Regions from separate parts of the Paenibacillus sp. PvP094 genome, predicted to be linked through region 2. Evidence: riboswitches for the same ligand, from Rfam matches in the RefSeq annotation. Region 2 holds a riboswitch; the other holds the start of a gene.
What was found. A riboswitch is a leader RNA that binds a small molecule or an ion and turns the genes downstream of it on or off. The one in region 2 is predicted to bind glycine.
Positions count from the first base shown of each region.

Region 1 (8,746 bases), 1.1 Mb from region 2:
GCTGGGTTGATATGTTGGTCATGAGAGTTACAGATATGTTCATGGCATTCCCCTATATGATGGTTATTCTCGTGGTTGTCAGTGTGCTTGGACCAACACTTTGGACGCTGGTGCTTGTTCTTGCTCTATTCTCCTGGCCATCCATTGCCCGACTGGTTCGGGGGAGCGTACTGACGCTCAAGCAAATGGATTACATTAAAGCCGGAGTGGCTTTGGGGCTGAGCACACCGCGCATCGTCTTCCGTCACATCCTGCCGAACGCGCTGGCTCCAATTATCGTGAACGCGACATTTGGTGTTGCCGCGGCAATCATGGCAGAGTCCGGGCTAAGCTTTTTGGGCATGGGTGTTCAGCCACCAACGGCTAGTTGGGGCAATATGCTGACGGATGCTCAATCTATTAGTGTCATGACAGACCAGCCCTGGCTTTGGCTGCCTCCCGGCATCATGATCCTGGTGACGGTGCTTGCTATCAACTTCGTCGGTGACGGCTTACGTGACGCACTTGACCCGAAACAATAAACTACAGTGCATCTCTCAATGATGACATACAAAACGAGAAATTAGGTGGAGGAGATCCGATGAAAAGGGTGCGTAAAGCTTGGATTTGCGGAGTATTGACATTATTAATGGTGCTGGTCACGGCCTGCGGTACGAATTCTGACAGCAATACATCATCGTCTCCGGGATCGGGTGGCGAAAGTGCTTCTGCTTCCGGGGGCACCGGTCAGCCTCTGTATATCGGCCTTGTGAATCCAGTGACGACATTCGATGTCTTTAATTTGGATAATGCAGGTGTCTTCGTGAACTCATTGATGAGCGATACACTTGTTGCCATGAACAGCGATTATGGATTCGATCCGAAGCTTGCCGAATCGATCGAAACAACGGACAACCTGAACTTTACCATCAAGCTGAACAAGAACGCCAAGTGGAGCGACGGGGAACCGTTCACGACAGACGACGTCGAGTTCACGTTCCACATGTTCACGGACATTAACGTGAAGACACTCCTCAACATGACGTTTGTCGCTGGACTGAACGAAGCTGGTAAGAGAGAGGAGGGGCAAACGGAGCTGGGATTTTTCGAAAAGGTGGACGACTACACCTTCGTCATTAAGACGAAAAACCCGATGGAAACGAATCAATTCAAGAGTCAGTTCGGCACGTACTTCCGATATCTTCCAGAGCACATATTGAAGGATGTGGCCCCGGTGGATCTGAACAAGAACGAATTTATGATGAATCCTACGGTCACCAACGGAGCCTACAAATTTGTCAAATTTGCCAAGGACCAGTACGTTCAACTCACTGCGAATGAGCAATATTACGAGGGTGCGCCGAATATTAAGGACATTTATATCAAAATGATGCCTGCGACGAATCTCGCAGCACAGCTTCAGACAGGTGACATACAGTTGACTTCTCCCGGTGTAGGTCTCATTCCGGTACAGGATTTTGACAAGGTAGCGAATATGGCGAATGTGACCACCGGCTATGGAGATGCCAATAATCCAAACATCATGTTCATCAATACGAAGAAGTTCCCGGATCCAAAAGTGCGTCAAGCCATGGCCTATGCCATGAACCGCCAGCTTATTGTAGATCAATTGCTGAAAGGACAAGGTGAACTCGTGGATGGCATGCTGGGCCAAAACCACCCTTACTACAATAAAGATATACCTCTTTACAGCTACGATCCTGAGAAAGCGAAAGCACTGCTGAACGAAGCGGGCTGGGACTTCAACCAGTCGATTGAATTCGTCGTCCCGACAGGCAACAAAATCCGCGAGCAAGCTTCTGACATCATAGCCGAGAATTTGAAAGCAGCCGGTTTGAAAGTGCAAGTGACTAAGCTCGATTTTCCGACAACCTATCAAAGAGCTCTTAAGCACGACTACGACTTAACGGTACTCAATCTGGGCTTCATTCTCGATCCGAACTCCGTGCTGGGTCTGTTCAAAACGGGAGTCAGCTTTAATATCGCAGACTATTCGAACACCGAAGTTGACGAGCTGCTGGCCCAAGGGGCAGAGGAGCTTGAACCATCCAAGCGTTTCGAGATTTACCAGCAGGTTCAGCAAATGCTGCACGACGATGTTCCGGTAATTGCCCTGTATGCTGATAAGCAAATGTATGCAGCGGCCAAAAACCTGGACATCGGCAAAGGTCTCGATACCAGCACGGTGGGCTTAACGAACAACGTCGCCAAGTGGAAATTCACCCCTTGATCGAATAACAATCAGCTTCGGTTCAGGGAGGGGCGGCAGATGCTAGATATGAAAAAGAAAAGGCCACCACTGCTGAGCGTAGAAGGGCTCAAGACATATTATCCCATCCGGCAGGGCATTTTCTCGCAGGTCACAGACTATGTCAAGGCGGTCGATGGTGTCAGCTTCTCGATTCGCGAAGGTGAGACGCTTGGTCTCGTCGGAGAATCGGGCTGTGGGAAGTCGAGTGTCGGTCGCACGCTGCTTCAACTTGAGACGCCTTATGACGGAAGGATCCTCTATGCGGGCCGGGAACTGGCAGAACTCGGCAAGAGGGAACTTCGCCGAATCCGGGCAAGCATGGGGATGGTTTTCCAAGACCCCTATTCCTCGCTCAATCCCCGAATGAGGATCAGTGATATTCTGGCAGAGCCTCTGCTGGCGCACCGACTTGAAAGTCGTTCGTCTGTTGGAGAACGGGTGGATCGCCTGCTCGAAACTGTCGGAATATCGACAGAAGACAAAAGTCGTTATCCTTATGAATTTTCCGGAGGACAGCGACAGCGAATTGGCATTGCGAGGGCTTTGTCCCTAAACCCCAGGTTTATCGTGTGCGACGAGCCCGTTTCAGCTCTCGACGTCTCGATCCAGGCCCAGATTCTGAATCTCCTGAAGAAGCTCCAGAAGGAGAAGGGGCTCGCATACCTGTTCATCGGACACGGCCTCGGCGCAGTCCGCTATATCAGCGATCGAATAGCTGTTATGTATCTAGGCAAGATTGTGGAGATTGCGAGCCGGGATAAGCTGTTCAGGGTGCCGAAGCATCCCTATACGAACGCCTTGTTAAGTGCGAATCCGGTAATCGATCCAAAGCTTCGTTCACACAAACGGATTATTATCCAAGGGGATGTTCCGAACCCAGTCCGCCTGCCAGGCGGCTGTCGCTTCCACACGCGGTGCCCGATCGCCAAAGCAATCTGTCGCGAATTCGAACCGGAGCTTAAAGGTCACGATCATGCCGTTGCCTGCTTTGCATTTAATTAACAGATAGCCTGTACTCAGTGTATTTGCTGTTTCCGTAGCCCAATGATGTAGAGTAGCCGAAATTAAGGAGAGAGGTGTTTGGCATGAATGAGAAGATCATTGAAGAAGTCACCGCGTATATCGAAGGCAAGAGAGATTTATTTATCGATGTAAGCGACTCGATCTGGGACTTCGCTGAAACGCGATTCGAAGAATTCGAGTCAGCGGATTTGCTCTGCAGGACGCTGGAACAGGAGGGGTTTTCAGTAGAGAAAGGCGTTGCCGGACTCGCCACCGGGTTTGTAGGCAGTTTCGGGAACGGTTCTCCGGTCATTGCTGTTCTTGGTGAGTTTGACGCGCTGGCAAGCCTTAGTCAGCAGGCGGGATCAGCAGTTTTCGATCCTCTTGTGCCGGGTGCGAATGGACACGGTTGCGGGCATAATCTGCTCGGAGCAGGCTCTCTGGCGGCTGCCTTTGCGGTGAAGGATTATCTGCAGGAACATGGTATGTCCGGCACGGTTCGATACTATGGCTGTCCGGCGGAAGAGAGTGGATCTGGCAAAGCCTACATGGCCAGAGCTGGATTGTTCCGGGATGTCGACGTCGCTTTCTGCTGGCATCCTGCCACGATGAACGTTGTCATGCATATGTCCTCTCTTGCTAATCTGCATGTGCACTTCAAGTTCACGGGCCGCAGCGCCCACGCGGCGGCCGCACCCCATCTCGGACGAAGCGCGCTGGATGCGGTCGAGCTGATGAATGTGGGAGTGAACTACTTGCGTGAGCATATGATTTCGGATGCGCGAATCCACTATGCCGTGACGAATACAGGAGGCTTTGCACCCAATGTTGTGCAGGCTGAAGCAGAAGTGAACTATTTGGTTAGGGCGCCGAAGTCCTCCCAGGTTGCGGAATTGTTTGAACGGGTTCTCGATGTTGCTCGTGGAGCGGCCCTGATGACGGGAACTACGATGTCATATCACTATGAAGGCGGGGCGTCCAATCTCATCCCGAATGCGGCTCTGGAAGGCAAAATGCACGAGTTCCTCACTGGGATTGAGCTTCCCGTTTATACTGAGGACGAATTGGCCTTTGCCCAAGAGATCTTTGCTATGATCCCTGAAGAGGATAAGACAAGTGCATCGCGACAGAGTGGAAAGAAGGTCCATGACATGCTCTCGGCCCGTCCTCTTGCGGGCTTCGTCGCTCCACTTATGGATACAATGCGCGTTATGCCAGCGTCAACGGACGTAGGAGATGTTAGCTGGAACGTGCCGACTGCACAATGCGGTACCGCGACCTGGGCTTATGCGACGCCGATCCATGCCTGGCAGACTGTTGCGCAAGGCAAGAGCAGCTATGCACACAAAGGCATGCTGCTCGCAGGCAAAGTGATGGCGTGTACTGCCATTGCAGCGCTGCTTGACCCTGCCCTCATTGAGCAGGCGAAGGCAGAGCTTGCGGAACGACTGGAAGGAGAGTCGTACGTTAGCCCGTTCCCTGATGACGTGATACCTCCGACTCTTTCCTTCTCTTCAAAAACGGCCGGAGCAGCATCTGAACAAACACCGGTGAAGGTGTAATTCCCAATCAACTGAATATAGCGAATGACGATGGCCGGGAGAGACCGCGGAAGCGAAATAAAGCTTCGGGGCACCGAAGGAGCAAGTCAGCGGCTGGCCAGCCGCTGGTTAAACTCTCAGGTAAACGTACCGCCATCCGACGCAACTCTGGAGAGAGCCAACAAGCCACCAAAGGGGTAATAACGGTCGAAGAGGGCCGTTTAAACTCTCAGGTACCCGGGACAGAGAACACGGCATGAGCCGGTTCACTGTCCCTTTTTTTATATATTATCCTAAGGAGGACATTTACTTGAGTTTATTAAACTATGATTCCGACATTTATGCTGCGATTGAACGAGAGCACGACAGACAATTAGAGACGCTGGAGCTGATTGCTTCCGAAAACATCGTGAGTCCGGAGGTCATGGAGGCGATGGGGACGGTCCTGACGAACAAGTACGCGGAAGGTTATCCGGGGAAAAGGTATTATGGAGGCTGTGAACATGTGGACGAAGTTGAGATTCTGTCGATGGAGAGGGCGAAATTGCTGTTCGGTGCCCAACATGCCAACGTTCAGCCCCATTCAGGTGCGCAAGCCAATACGGCCGTGCTGTTCCACTGGCTGAAGCCGGGCGACAAGCTGATGGGGATGAACCTTTCTCAGGGGGGTCATTTGACTCACGGAAGCCCGGTAAGCTTATCGGGCAAATGGTTCGAAGCAGTCTCCTATGGAGTGGATGAGCGATCTCATCTGATCGACTACGACCAAGTAGAGTCGGTGGCCCACAAGGAAAAGCCGGCCCTGATCATCGCCGGAGCCAGCGCTTATCCACGGATCATTGATTTTATAAAGTTCAAGGAGATTGCGGACAGAGTTGGTGCGAAATTCATGGTCGACATGGCACATATCGCTGGACTTGTGGCGGCAGGAGTGCATCCGTCTCCGGTTCCATATGCCGACGTTACAACAAGTACGACGCACAAAACGCTGCGCGGTCCGCGCGGTGGACTACTGTTGACGAACGACGAAGAAACGGCTAAAGGGCTGAACAAGTCGATTTTTCCGGGTATCCAAGGCGGTCCGCTCATGCATATTATTGCGGCCAAAGCCGTAAGCTTTCGAGAGGCACTGGAGCCGTCATTCCAAGCGTACGCGAAGAAGGTCGTCAGCAATGCTGGAACGCTTGCGGACACATTGATGGCAGAAGGTGCAACACTCGTCTCCGGAGGCACGGATAACCATTTGATGCTGATCGACGTTCGTCCGTGGGGACTCACGGGCAAAGAGGCCGAAAGATTGCTCGAGCATGTTGGCATTACAGTGAACAAAAACACGATTCCTGGAGAGACGACCAGTCCGTTCGTCACGAGCGGCATCCGTATCGGCACCCCGGCACTGACTACGAGAGGTATGGACGAAAAAGAAATGATAAGACTTGGACGCTGCATCGCAAGAGCCTTGAGACATCGAGACGACCCGGTAGTCATTGCCAAAGTAAGAGAGCAGACTGCTGAGCTTGCCGGGGCGTTTCCTCTCTTCTCGAGGGGGCAGCTTCAGAAAAAAATGTAGACCGAGAGGGTGCCGATGAATGAGTGAAGTCAAAGCTGGATTGGGTTATACGGTTGAGCATGAGTGGGTGGAGGTGCGGGGATCTAGCCTTGTTAGGATCGGTATTACGGATTATGCGCAAAGACAGCTTGGTGACATCGTATTTGTAGAAGTGGCGAAAGTGGGAACAACGCTTCAAGCGAACGAGACGGTGGGTACGATTGAATCGGTCAAAACAGTATCGGACTTATTCAGTCCAGTTAGCGGTACAGTTACGAGGGTTAACGATCAGTTACTGGACGCTTCTGAAAAAGTCAACGACGATCCCTACGGGCAAGGCTGGATCGTCGAGATAGAAATAGACAGCGATGCGGCTGAAGCAGTATCGCTTCTGCTGAATGCTGTCAATTATGCTGAACTTATTGGCACAAAGTCAGCGTGATGATAGTAACAGGATGTCGTCTCAGCTGCCTGGAAGTCATGAAGCAAGAATAGCATCCTCCTGGTAAAAATCAAATCGCTTAAGTAATTATCACCCGAATTATGAAGAAAGCGTACTGTGATTTAAGCGAATGACTGCCTGTGAAGTTTGCGGGCAGTCGTCACAACAACAGGGGCCGGCCAAGAATATACAATCATTTAAAGTCGCTATTAGCGGCTTTTTTTGCTTTTAAGGTATATTCGAATCCGCTTAAACTTGAAATTTCTATGTAATAAATAACTTTGACGTATGGTGGAAAATGCCTTGTTTAGTTGAACTGCAAAACAAAGTATTTAATCCAGTTTATCCCCCACATAATGAAAAGATTGAATATGCGTTTTGGTGAGTTCAATTACGTTATGGATAAACGCGTCCCGTGACTCACGAAATCCGCTTAAAATCCAATTGTTCAATAGTCCAAAAAAACCGTATGCAGTATAGTACTTGAAATACTCCATGTTGACAGGGGAGTTATTGATCGTTTCGAATACAAATTGCTCTTCATAAATTTTGAGCATGGTTTGCGGAAAGCCTGTATGCAGACCAGGTAACGTATCATCGTATTGGATTAATTCGAAGAAGTCACGGTGTTCATAAATATAATCCACGATTTGAAAAGATTCGACGTTAAGCTTGTTTGTGAGGACCTTTTGACCGTGCCAGTAGGGTTTACCTGTGGCTTTTCTCAACCCTTCAAGCTTCATGATCAATAACTCCTCGGCAAGAACGAATTTATCCTGGTAATGCAAATAAAAGGTGCTGCGATTGTAACCCGCTTGATCAACGATGTCTTTGACAGACACAGCATGGAAGCCTTTTTTCTTAATGAGCTGAATCAGAGCGGCTTTGAGATGTTCCTTGGTTCGATTACGATGTTGAGAAGTCACAGTAAGTTCATCATTCATTCAAAGAATCTCCTATAAATTTAGACATTTTTTAGAGAAGTGTCTAGAAGGTAGACACTTGGCTTTATCTTAATGATTGGATTGTTACAATTTTAAGCATACAATTAGTTTTGTAAACATCATATAGCACTATTGATATAGGCGCTATTCAAAATAGTATACTGGAGGATTTAGTCATGGGCAAACTACAAGACAAAGTAGCAGTCATCACAGGAGGAGCATCCGGAATTGGTGCAGCGACAGCTCGTCTATTCGTTTCCGAAGGAGCCAAAGTCGTCCTGGTGGACTTAAATGAAGAAAAAGGCAAAGCGTTTGAGCAGGAGCTGAAAGCGCTTAACGCGAAGGCTCTATTTATCAAAGCCAACATCACAAGCGAACAAGAGGTTGCTGAGATTTTCAAACAAACCGTCGAAGCTTTTGGCAAAGTGGACATCGTATTCAACAACGCAGGAATCGGACGTGTTCATCCGTCACACGAGCTGGACTATGCCGAGTGGCGTAATACGGTTAATGTCGACCTGGACGGAGTATTCCTGGTTGCGCGTGAATCCATTCGTGAAATGCTCAAAATCGGTGGAGGCACAATCGTTAACACGGCTTCCATGTATGGATGGGTTGGTTCACCTGGTTCTGCAGCCTACAATGCTGCCAAAGGCGGCGTTGTGAATTTGACTCGTTCGCTGGCGCTGGAATATGCAGAGAAAAACATTCGCGTCAACGCACTATGCCCAGGTTTTATCGATACACCGATTATTCCTGAAGAGAGCAAGCAGGCTCTTTCTGCTGCAACACCGATGAAACGTCTTGGTCAAGCGGAAGAGATGGCTAAAGCCGTTCTGTTCCTGGCCAGCGATGATTCGTCTTACATGACAGGAAACAGCCTGATCGTGGATGGTGGATACACTGCTCAATAAGAGTGGGTGACTTCTGAATAGTGGATTATTGAAGATGAAGCTGTACGTGAATGAAATTCAGTGATAATTCACATCATAGAAAAGTAGTATCACTCTAATTTCC
Region 1 is NZ_JBEPOM010000001.1:4,636,347-4,645,092, forward strand. It holds gene opp4C (oligopeptide ABC transporter permease) at 1-521, shown strand, start outside; gene ABIC22_RS21380 (ABC transporter substrate-binding protein) at 581-2,230, shown strand; gene ABIC22_RS21385 (ABC transporter ATP-binding protein) at 2,270-3,253, shown strand; gene ABIC22_RS21390 (M20 family metallopeptidase) at 3,337-4,815, shown strand; glycine riboswitch at 4,840-4,957, shown strand; glycine riboswitch at 4,961-5,042, shown strand; gene ABIC22_RS21395 (serine hydroxymethyltransferase) at 5,105-6,364, shown strand; gene gcvH (glycine cleavage system protein GcvH) at 6,384-6,785, shown strand; gene ABIC22_RS21405 (TetR/AcrR family transcriptional regulator) at 7,118-7,729, opposite strand; gene ABIC22_RS21410 (SDR family NAD(P)-dependent oxidoreductase) at 7,906-8,643, shown strand.
Region 1: it holds a riboswitch for glycine, as region 2 does, so the genes downstream of both, ABIC22_RS21395 (serine hydroxymethyltransferase) here and gcvT (glycine cleavage system aminomethyltransferase GcvT) in region 2, are expected to answer to the same signal.

Region 2 (8,746 bases):
GCTGCGGGCACGGTCCGTCAATGTCTTCTGCGTAATAACAACGTCTGCGTCCTGCGGGATATCACTGATTGCCGTGTTGGTTACCGCAACGTCAATCCCTTCAGCTTTCATCTTCTTGCGAAGAATGGAAGCCCCCATGGCACTTGAACCCATACCTGCATCACAGGAGAAGACGATTTTCTTCACATCGGTTTTTGCTTTCACAGTTGAAGAAGCCAAATCCGCGGCTCTGTCTGCTTCACGATTATCTGCTGTAATAGCAGCATTCGCTGTATTGCCTTGGCTCTTCATGTCTTTCATGCGATTCGCTGCAGACTCCAGATCTTCTTCTTTTTGCTTACCTGTTTTCAGCAGCAGTGCTGCAACCAGGAAGGATACGATAGCAGCCACAGCCACCCCGGCGAGCATCGGCAGATATCCACCTTTTGGCGTTAACAGGGAATATGCAATGATACTACCCGGTGAAGGTGCTGAGACCAGTCCGGCTCCGGTAAGCATGAAGGTTGCTGTACCTGCCACGCCGCCTGCGATTGCCGCAAGAATCAGAATCGGTTTCATCAGAATGTAAGGGAAATAAATTTCATGAATTCCCCCGAAGAAGTGGATGATAACCGCACCCGGTGCGGAAGATCTTGCTGTTCCACGACCGAAGAAGCAGTAAGCCAGCAGGATACCAAGTCCGGGACCCGGGTTCGATTCAAGCATGTATAATACGGATTGACCCAATTCTCTCGCTTGATCTGTTGCAATCGGTGTTAGAATGCCGTGGTTGATTGCATTGTTCAGGAACAATACCTTCCCTGGTTCAATGATCAGGTTGACGAGTGGGAGCAATCCCAGATTCATCAGCCCCTGTACACCAGCCGATAATACGGTGCTAATTCCTTCTACAGCAGGTCCGATACCCAGCAGTGCAATGATCGCCAGGATACCACCGATAATACCGGCTGAGAAGTTATTAACCAACATCTCGAACCCTGCTTTGATCTTGCCTTCAACGGCTTTATCGAACTTTTTGATGATCCATGCAGCCAGTGGTCCGGCTATCATGGCACCCAGGAACATCGGAATGTCACTGCCGACGATAACCCCTATAGTCATGATGGCACCAATGACACCACCACGCTGGCCATGCACCATCGTACCTCCAGTGTAACCGATAAGCAGTGGCAGCAAATATTTGATCATCGGATCTACTAACGTTGCAATCGTTTCGTTAGGGAACCAGCCTGTTTTGATAAACATGGCCGTAATTAGCCCCCAGGCAATAAATGCACCCATATTCGGCATAACCATGCCGCTTAGGAATCGGCCAAAACGCTGAACGCCTACCCGGAGACCGCCTTTGGAATTGGACGTTTGGTCCAAGTTACTCATTGTATTATCCTCCTCGGATCAAGTAGTTATCATTTATGAAAGGGGTATCATTTCTCCCCTGCTGTTATCCTAAGCCAGATTGGTCTCCGGTTCAACGAAATGAAAGCGTACTTTCGTCATGATCATTGATGACAACATTGTGTTTATGTAATCGTTTTTATGATGATGAGAGGGTTCTAACCATTGATATACTTGGCTTTTTTCGTATGTGTCTTATATCATTTACGGTACTAAATTCAATAATATAGCATGTGCGATTCAGCCTTATTCCATCCTGTTCAAGTGTCTCATATGGCAACAAGCCTGTCCTTGGGAACACGAAAAAGCCTGCATGAGCACCAAGGCTCACACAGGCTCTGAAGACGTGCACGACCGTCCAACGTATGAAAAAATCTTAGATTAATAAAGGTTATTTAGTGCAAATACATTCTACTCCTCGGTGTGCTTACGATATGCATCAGCATTCATCAGTTTAGACAACGCTGCTGTCAAATCACCTTCAACACGAATCTCAATCATCCAGCCTTCTTCGTAAGGCGAACTGTTGACGAGTTCAGGTGCATCCTGCAGTGCTTCATTCACAGCAATAATCGAACCGCTTACCGGAGAAAACAAATCCGAAACCGTCTTCACGGATTCAATCGTACCAATGCTGTCTTCCGCTTTTACATCCGATTCAAGGTCAGGCAATTCCACAAACACAATGTCACCCAGCTGATGCTGCGCGAACTCGGTAATGCCGATCCGTACAGTATCCTCCCCTACGGTTTGCACCCACTCGTGCTCTTCACTGTACAGGAAATCACTTTTCAATTCGCTCATCGATATCCGCCTCGCTTTTCATTAATGAGTGCATGCGTCCCTTCGGCCAACCCTTTTTCCCAGAACATAGCGTAAGATATTTTTGATTGAAATGTCAAGATACCTCACAAATTATTTGATTTTTGATGATTACAGCCTGTAACGCAAACACCCTCACTCTACATATAATGGGTAATATTAGAATAGTAAGCGCACTCTTTTTATATACACGAACAATAAATTGAGATCACTAAATATTATTCGGTTTTTTATTAATTTCTGTGATATCGTTCTTGACATCGATAGTGGATTCACGTTTTAATGAGAGAGTAAATGTTAATCGTTGTGTGCATCACCCGCGGATGAATGTAAAGGGAGAGATTACCCGTGACGCCCAACTCTTGGATGCACGCGGTAACGCCGAAGGAGTAAACCACCCGACAAGCGGGAGGTGAATCTCTCAGGCAAAAGGACTTTTACGGGACGCAACTCTGGAGAGCATCTATTCGCCCGGTATGGGCGTTATGATCACCCAAGGGGAAACCTGCTGCAACCTATTGGCGGGGTAACTCTCAGGTACCAAGGACAGAGCCTAAGAATACAGCGTGCTTCTGGCATGCCGGTTCTTTGGCCTGTCCTTTTCCTTTTTCCCAAAAAAACGAAAGTCAGGATCGAGCCGGCGCTGTCGTCAGCTGCCTTAACCATACTTATTCAAGAAAAGAATCATTCATGTTATACACTCGGCCCAGTAGCGGCCATAACGAGGTGATTTGATGTCCGATTTGCTTAGAACTCCACTCTATCCACTTTATCAGCAATATGAAGGTGTACGGTGCATCGATTTTGGAGGCTGGGAGCTTCCGGTTCAATTCAGTGGGATTCAGAAGGAACATGAAGCGGTGCGAGAACGGGCCGGACTGTTCGATGTATCCCACATGGGTGAATTCACGGTACAGGGTGAACAGGCCGAAGCATTTTTGCAGAAACTGACGACCAACGACGTGACTTCACTGGTTCCTGGCCAGGCACAATACACGTTAATGTGTTACCCGGACGGTGGCGTAGTGGACGATCTGCTCGTATACAAGCTGGAAGATCAGCATTATATGCTCGTCGTGAATGCCTCTAATATTGATCAGGACTGGGCCTGGCTGCAAGAACACATGGTTCCTGGGGTGAGCATGACGAATGACTCCGCGGAAACAGCCCTCCTGGCTCTACAGGGCCCGCTTGCTACAGACATCATCGGAAAAGTTACAGATACTGACGTATCCATAATCGAGCCTTTTCGTTTTGTACAGAATGCTGAGGTCTGTGGTGTAAAACTGCTGCTGTCCCGCACCGGTTATACCGGAGAAGACGGCTTCGAACTATACGTACAGGCAGATCAGGCCGCTGCGGTCTGGAACGGATTAATGGAGGCTGGCGCTGATCACGGTCTGGTTCCGGCTGGACTTGGTGCACGGGATACACTTCGATTCGAAGCGAAGCTGCCCCTCTACGGACAGGAACTATCGCCGACCATTTCACCGCTGGAAGCAGGCGTTGGCATGTTTGTGAAGCTGAATGCCGGACCTTTTATCGGACACGAAGCACTATTGCAGCAAAAGAATGGTGGACCTTCCCGTAAACTGGTCGGCATTGAAGTACTGGAGCGCGGGATTCCACGTCCCCACTATCCCATCTACGTGGAAGGCGTGCAGATCGGGGAAGTAACAACCGGTACACAGTCCCCTACGCTGAAGCGCAATCTGGGGCTCGCCCTAATTAACAGCCAATATGCTGCACTCGGCACCCCGCTCGAGATTGAGATTCGTGGCAAAAAGCTGAAAGCCGAAGTTGTGAAGACCCCTTTTCATAAACGGACACGTACGTCAAAGACACCTACCCAAGGAGCTGATCAAGCATGAACAAGCACCGCTACATTCCCATGACTGAACAGGATCAGAGCGCCATGCTCGCGACCATCGGTGTGGAAACGATTGAAGATCTGTTCCATGACATCCCGCAGGAGATTCGTTATCAAGGCGAGCTGCCGGTCTCCTCCAAACTGGATGAATACGCGCTGACACGCCACATGTCGAAGCAGGCTGGCGCCAATGCCAATTTTGAGACACACGCCAGTTTCCTGGGCGCAGGCATATACGATCATCATATCCCTTCCGTGATTAATCACGTCATTTCCCGTTCCGAGTTCTATACCGCCTATACGCCATATCAGCCCGAAATCAGTCAGGGCGAGCTCCAGGCGATCTTCGAATTTCAATCGTATATCTGTGAACTGACTGGCATGGCTGTAGCCAATGCGAGCATGTATGATGGCGCGACCGCATTTGCAGAAGCAGGGAATCTGGCCGCAGCGGCAACTCGCCGCAAACAGCTAATCGTCTCCCGCACCGTTCATCCTGAAGCCCGTCAAGTGTTGAAGGCTTACGCCCATGGTCTGAATTTGGAGATTGTCGAGATTGGTTATCAGAACGGGGTGACCGATTGGGATGCCCTTCAAGCCGCCGTATCGGATGATACCGCAGCTGTCATGATCCAGAGTCCGAACTTCTTCGGTGCCGTGGAAAATGTAAAACAGGCTGCAGACCTCGCGCATGCGCACAAGGGTCTGCTCGTGGTCAGCGCAAACCCGCTGGCGCTTGGTATGCTCGAAGCTCCAGGCAAGCTGGGTGCTGACATCGTTGTCGGTGATGCACAGCCCCTTGGCATCTCCGCTTCGCTCGGTGGTCCGACATGTGGATATTTCGCTGTATCCCAGGCTCATATGCGCCGGATTCCGGGCCGAATCGTTGGCCAGACAACGGATCGCAACGGAAAACGTGGTTTTGTACTGACGCTCCAAGCACGTGAACAGCATATCCGCCGCGAAAAGGCGACATCCAATATTTGCTCCAACCAGGCATTGCTTGCCCTAAGCGCTTCGGTGTATATGTCTACTATGGGAAGACAGGGCATGATTGATGTGGCTGACCTGAATTTGCAAAAGAGTCATTATGCTCTTCAAGCACTGACAGCAATTCCTGGAGTCAGCCTGACCTTTAAAGCACCCACATTCAATGAGTTTGTCATTCAGCTACCAGAAGGGACAGACGTCGATGCCCTTCAGTTGAAGCTGCTGGATGCCGGTTTCATCGGAGGATATGAACTTGGACGGGATTATCCGGAGCTTGCCGGACATATGCTGGTCGCTGTTACGGAACGGCGCAGCAAGGAAGAGATTGACGAATTCGCACGTGTATTGGAGGGATCGCTGTGACTCAGGAAATGACAACCATCCAAGGACAGCCGGAAACGGCAGCTCCTTCCCAAGCCGAAACCAGCACGCAACAAATGACACAAGCAGCATCGCCTGCTCCAGAGCAATCACTGATCTTTGAACTGAGCAGCCCGGGTCGTGTCGCTTACTCCCTGCCTGAATGCGATGTTCCGCGTCAAGATCCCGCGAGCTTGATTCCCCGGGAAATGCTGCGTTCGGAAGCAGCTGCACTGCCTGAGGTATTTGAAGTAGATGTCATTCGTCACTATACTGCCCTTTCCCGCCGGAACTTCGGGGTAGATAACGGATTCTATCCACTCGGATCTTGTACGATGAAGTATAATCCGAAGATTAACGAGGATGTTGCTCGCTACAATGGTTTTGCCAAAATCCATCCGTATCAGCCTGAATCCAGTATTCAAGGTGCACTTGAGTTGCTCTACACGTTGCAAAACGACCTTGCAGGTCTGACTGGCATGGACGCGGTGACCCTGCAACCAGCTGCTGGTGCACATGGTGAATGGACCGGACTCATGATGATTCGTGCCTATCACGAAGGTCGTGGTGAACAGCGGACCAAAGTCATTGTCCCGGATTCTTCACACGGCACCAACCCGGCAAGTGCAACCGTGGCTGGCTTCGAGACAATAACCATTCCATCCCGTGCGGACGGTCTGGTCGATCTGGATGCACTGCGTGCAGCGGTAGGTTCCGATACTGCAGCCTTGATGCTGACCAACCCAAATACCCTGGGATTGTTTGAAAAGGACATTCAGGAGATTGCCTCCATCGTGCATCAAGCCGGTGGCCTTCTCTATTATGACGGAGCCAACTCCAATGCCATTATGGGTATCACCCGTCCTGGGGACATGGGCTTCGATGTCGTACATCTGAACTTGCACAAAACGATGAGTACTCCGCATGGCGGAGGTGGTCCTGGTGCGGGACCCGTCGGCGTAAAAAATCGTCTGATTCCGTTCCTGCCGAAACCGATGGTGATCAAGAACGATCAGGGACAATACGCCCTGGATCGGGAAGGAGATCAATCGATTGGTCGGGTCAAAGCGTATTACGGCAACTTCGGTATCTTGGTACGCGCCTATGCCTACATTCGTACGTATGGACCTGAAGGCTTGCGCCGGGTATCCGAATGTGCCGTACTCAATGCAAACTATATGATGGCACGTCTTGCACCTTATTACGAAATTCCGTACCCAGGCGTATGTAAGCATGAATTTGTCATGTCTGGCCGGGGCCTGAAGCAATATGGTGTAAGAACATTGGATGTAGCCAAACGACTGCTTGATTTCGGGTATCATCCACCAACCGTCTACTTCCCGCTCAACGTAGAGGAATGTATCATGATTGAACCAACGGAAACAGAGAGCAAAGAAACGCTGGATGGCTTTATCGATACGATGATTCGTATTGCCAAGGAAGCAGAAGAGACACCTGAACTGGTACTCAATGCACCTTATGGGACGCCGGTTACCCGTCTGGATGAGACCACAGCAGCACGTAAACCTGTATTGAACTGCGCGTGCAGTTAATACCCAGCCATTCAACTAACGGCTCCAGCTGATGTTTTAACGTCAGCTGAAGCCGTTTTTTTATTTGCTGATGTCGCTGCCTCCTACGCGCGAACGCTCTCTTTCTTTATTCCTTATGATCCCACATTAGCCCGCAAAAAAAGCCGGCATCCGCTGTTCGCAGATACCGGCAATATCGCTGCATTCCTGCAGCCCATTCATCGGAAAAAGAAAAGACCTTAAAATCCGGAGGAAAACCCTCGCAAAATTACGCTTTGATGCTTTGAACCAATTCAACCACTTGCTCAGCAGTTTGCATGTCCAGAGCTTTAGCAGCCAGTTCCTGCATGTCCGCACGGGACAGCTTGGTGATCTGGCTACGAGCTGGCAGGATGGATGTTGCGCTCATGCTGAACTCATCCAGTCCGAGACCAAGCAGCAACGGAATTGCTGTTTCGTCTCCCGCCATCTCTCCACACATACCAACCCATTTACCTTCGCGATGTGCTGCATCGATGACCATTTTCACCAGACGCAGAATAGCAGGGTTGTATGGTTGGTACAGATAGGATACACGCTCGTTCATACGGTCAGCTGCCATGGTGTATTGAATCAGATCGTTCGTTCCGATACTGAAGAAATCAACCTCTTTGGCAAATTGATCCGCTAGAACCGCAGTCGAAGGAATTTCGACCATGATACCCAGTTGAATGCTGTCAGAAACAGCAATCCCTTCAGCTACCAGCTTTTCCTTCTCTTCGAGCAGGACCGCTTTCGCTTCACGGAATTCACCCAGTGTTGCGATCATTGGGAACATGACACGCAGGTTGCCATGTACGCTTGCACGCAGCAATGCACGCAATTGTGTACGGAAAATATCCAGACGGTCCAGACACAGACGAACTGCACGGAAACCAAGGAATGGATTCATTTCTTTTGGCAGATCCAGATATGGAAGCTCCTTGTCTCCACCGATATCGAGTGTACGAACAACGACTGGTTTGCCTTCCATTTTTTCAAGTACGGCTTTGTAAGCATTGTACTGAATATCCTCGGAAGGAAGTTTGTCTCTGCCCATGTACAAGAACTCGGTACGGTACAGGCCTACAGCCTCTCCACCGTTCTCCAGAACACCGGTAACGTCATTCGGCGTACCAATGTTGGCTGCCAGTTCCACATGAACGTTATCCACCGTTACAGTTGGTTCGTCACGCAATTTTCTCCACTCGGCACGTTGTGCATCATATTGTTCCTGTTTGGAACGATACTCAGCAATGACCTCATCTGTTGGGTTAACCAGAACATGACCGTCCAGGCCATCAACGATAATCATATCGCCTTGTTTAGCTTGAGCCAGAATGTCTTTGGTTCCCACAACAGCCGGGATTTCAAGAGAACGAGCCATGATTGCAGAGTGGGAAGTACGTCCGCCAATGTTGGTTGCAAAGCCTTTAACATATTGACGGTTCAATTGAGCTGTATCGGAAGGCGTCAGATCCTCCGCCAGCACAATCACTTCTTCGCTAATCTCAGCCGGACTCATGAAGTCGATACCAAGCAAGTGATTCAGCACACGTTTGGTTACGTCACGCATATCTGCAGCACGTTCCTGCAGGTAAGCACTCTTCATGTTTTCGAACATGGAGATAAATTGCGATGCTGTTTCGTTGAGTGCAAATTCTGCATTCACTTTTTCATCAGCAATTTTTGCTTTTACCGGATCAATCAGTTCCGGGTCATTCAGAATGAGCAAATGGGAAGCAAAGATTTCAGCTTT
Region 2 is NZ_JBEPOM010000001.1:3,490,235-3,498,980, reverse strand. It holds gene ABIC22_RS16145 (PTS mannitol transporter subunit IIBC) at 1-1,377, opposite strand, end outside; gene gcvH (glycine cleavage system protein GcvH) at 1,807-2,199, opposite strand; glycine riboswitch at 2,541-2,664, shown strand; glycine riboswitch at 2,668-2,769, shown strand; gene gcvT (glycine cleavage system aminomethyltransferase GcvT) at 2,952-4,088, shown strand; gene gcvPA (aminomethyl-transferring glycine dehydrogenase subunit GcvPA) at 4,085-5,440, shown strand; gene gcvPB (aminomethyl-transferring glycine dehydrogenase subunit GcvPB) at 5,515-6,990, shown strand; gene ptsP (phosphoenolpyruvate--protein phosphotransferase) at 7,238-8,746, opposite strand, start outside.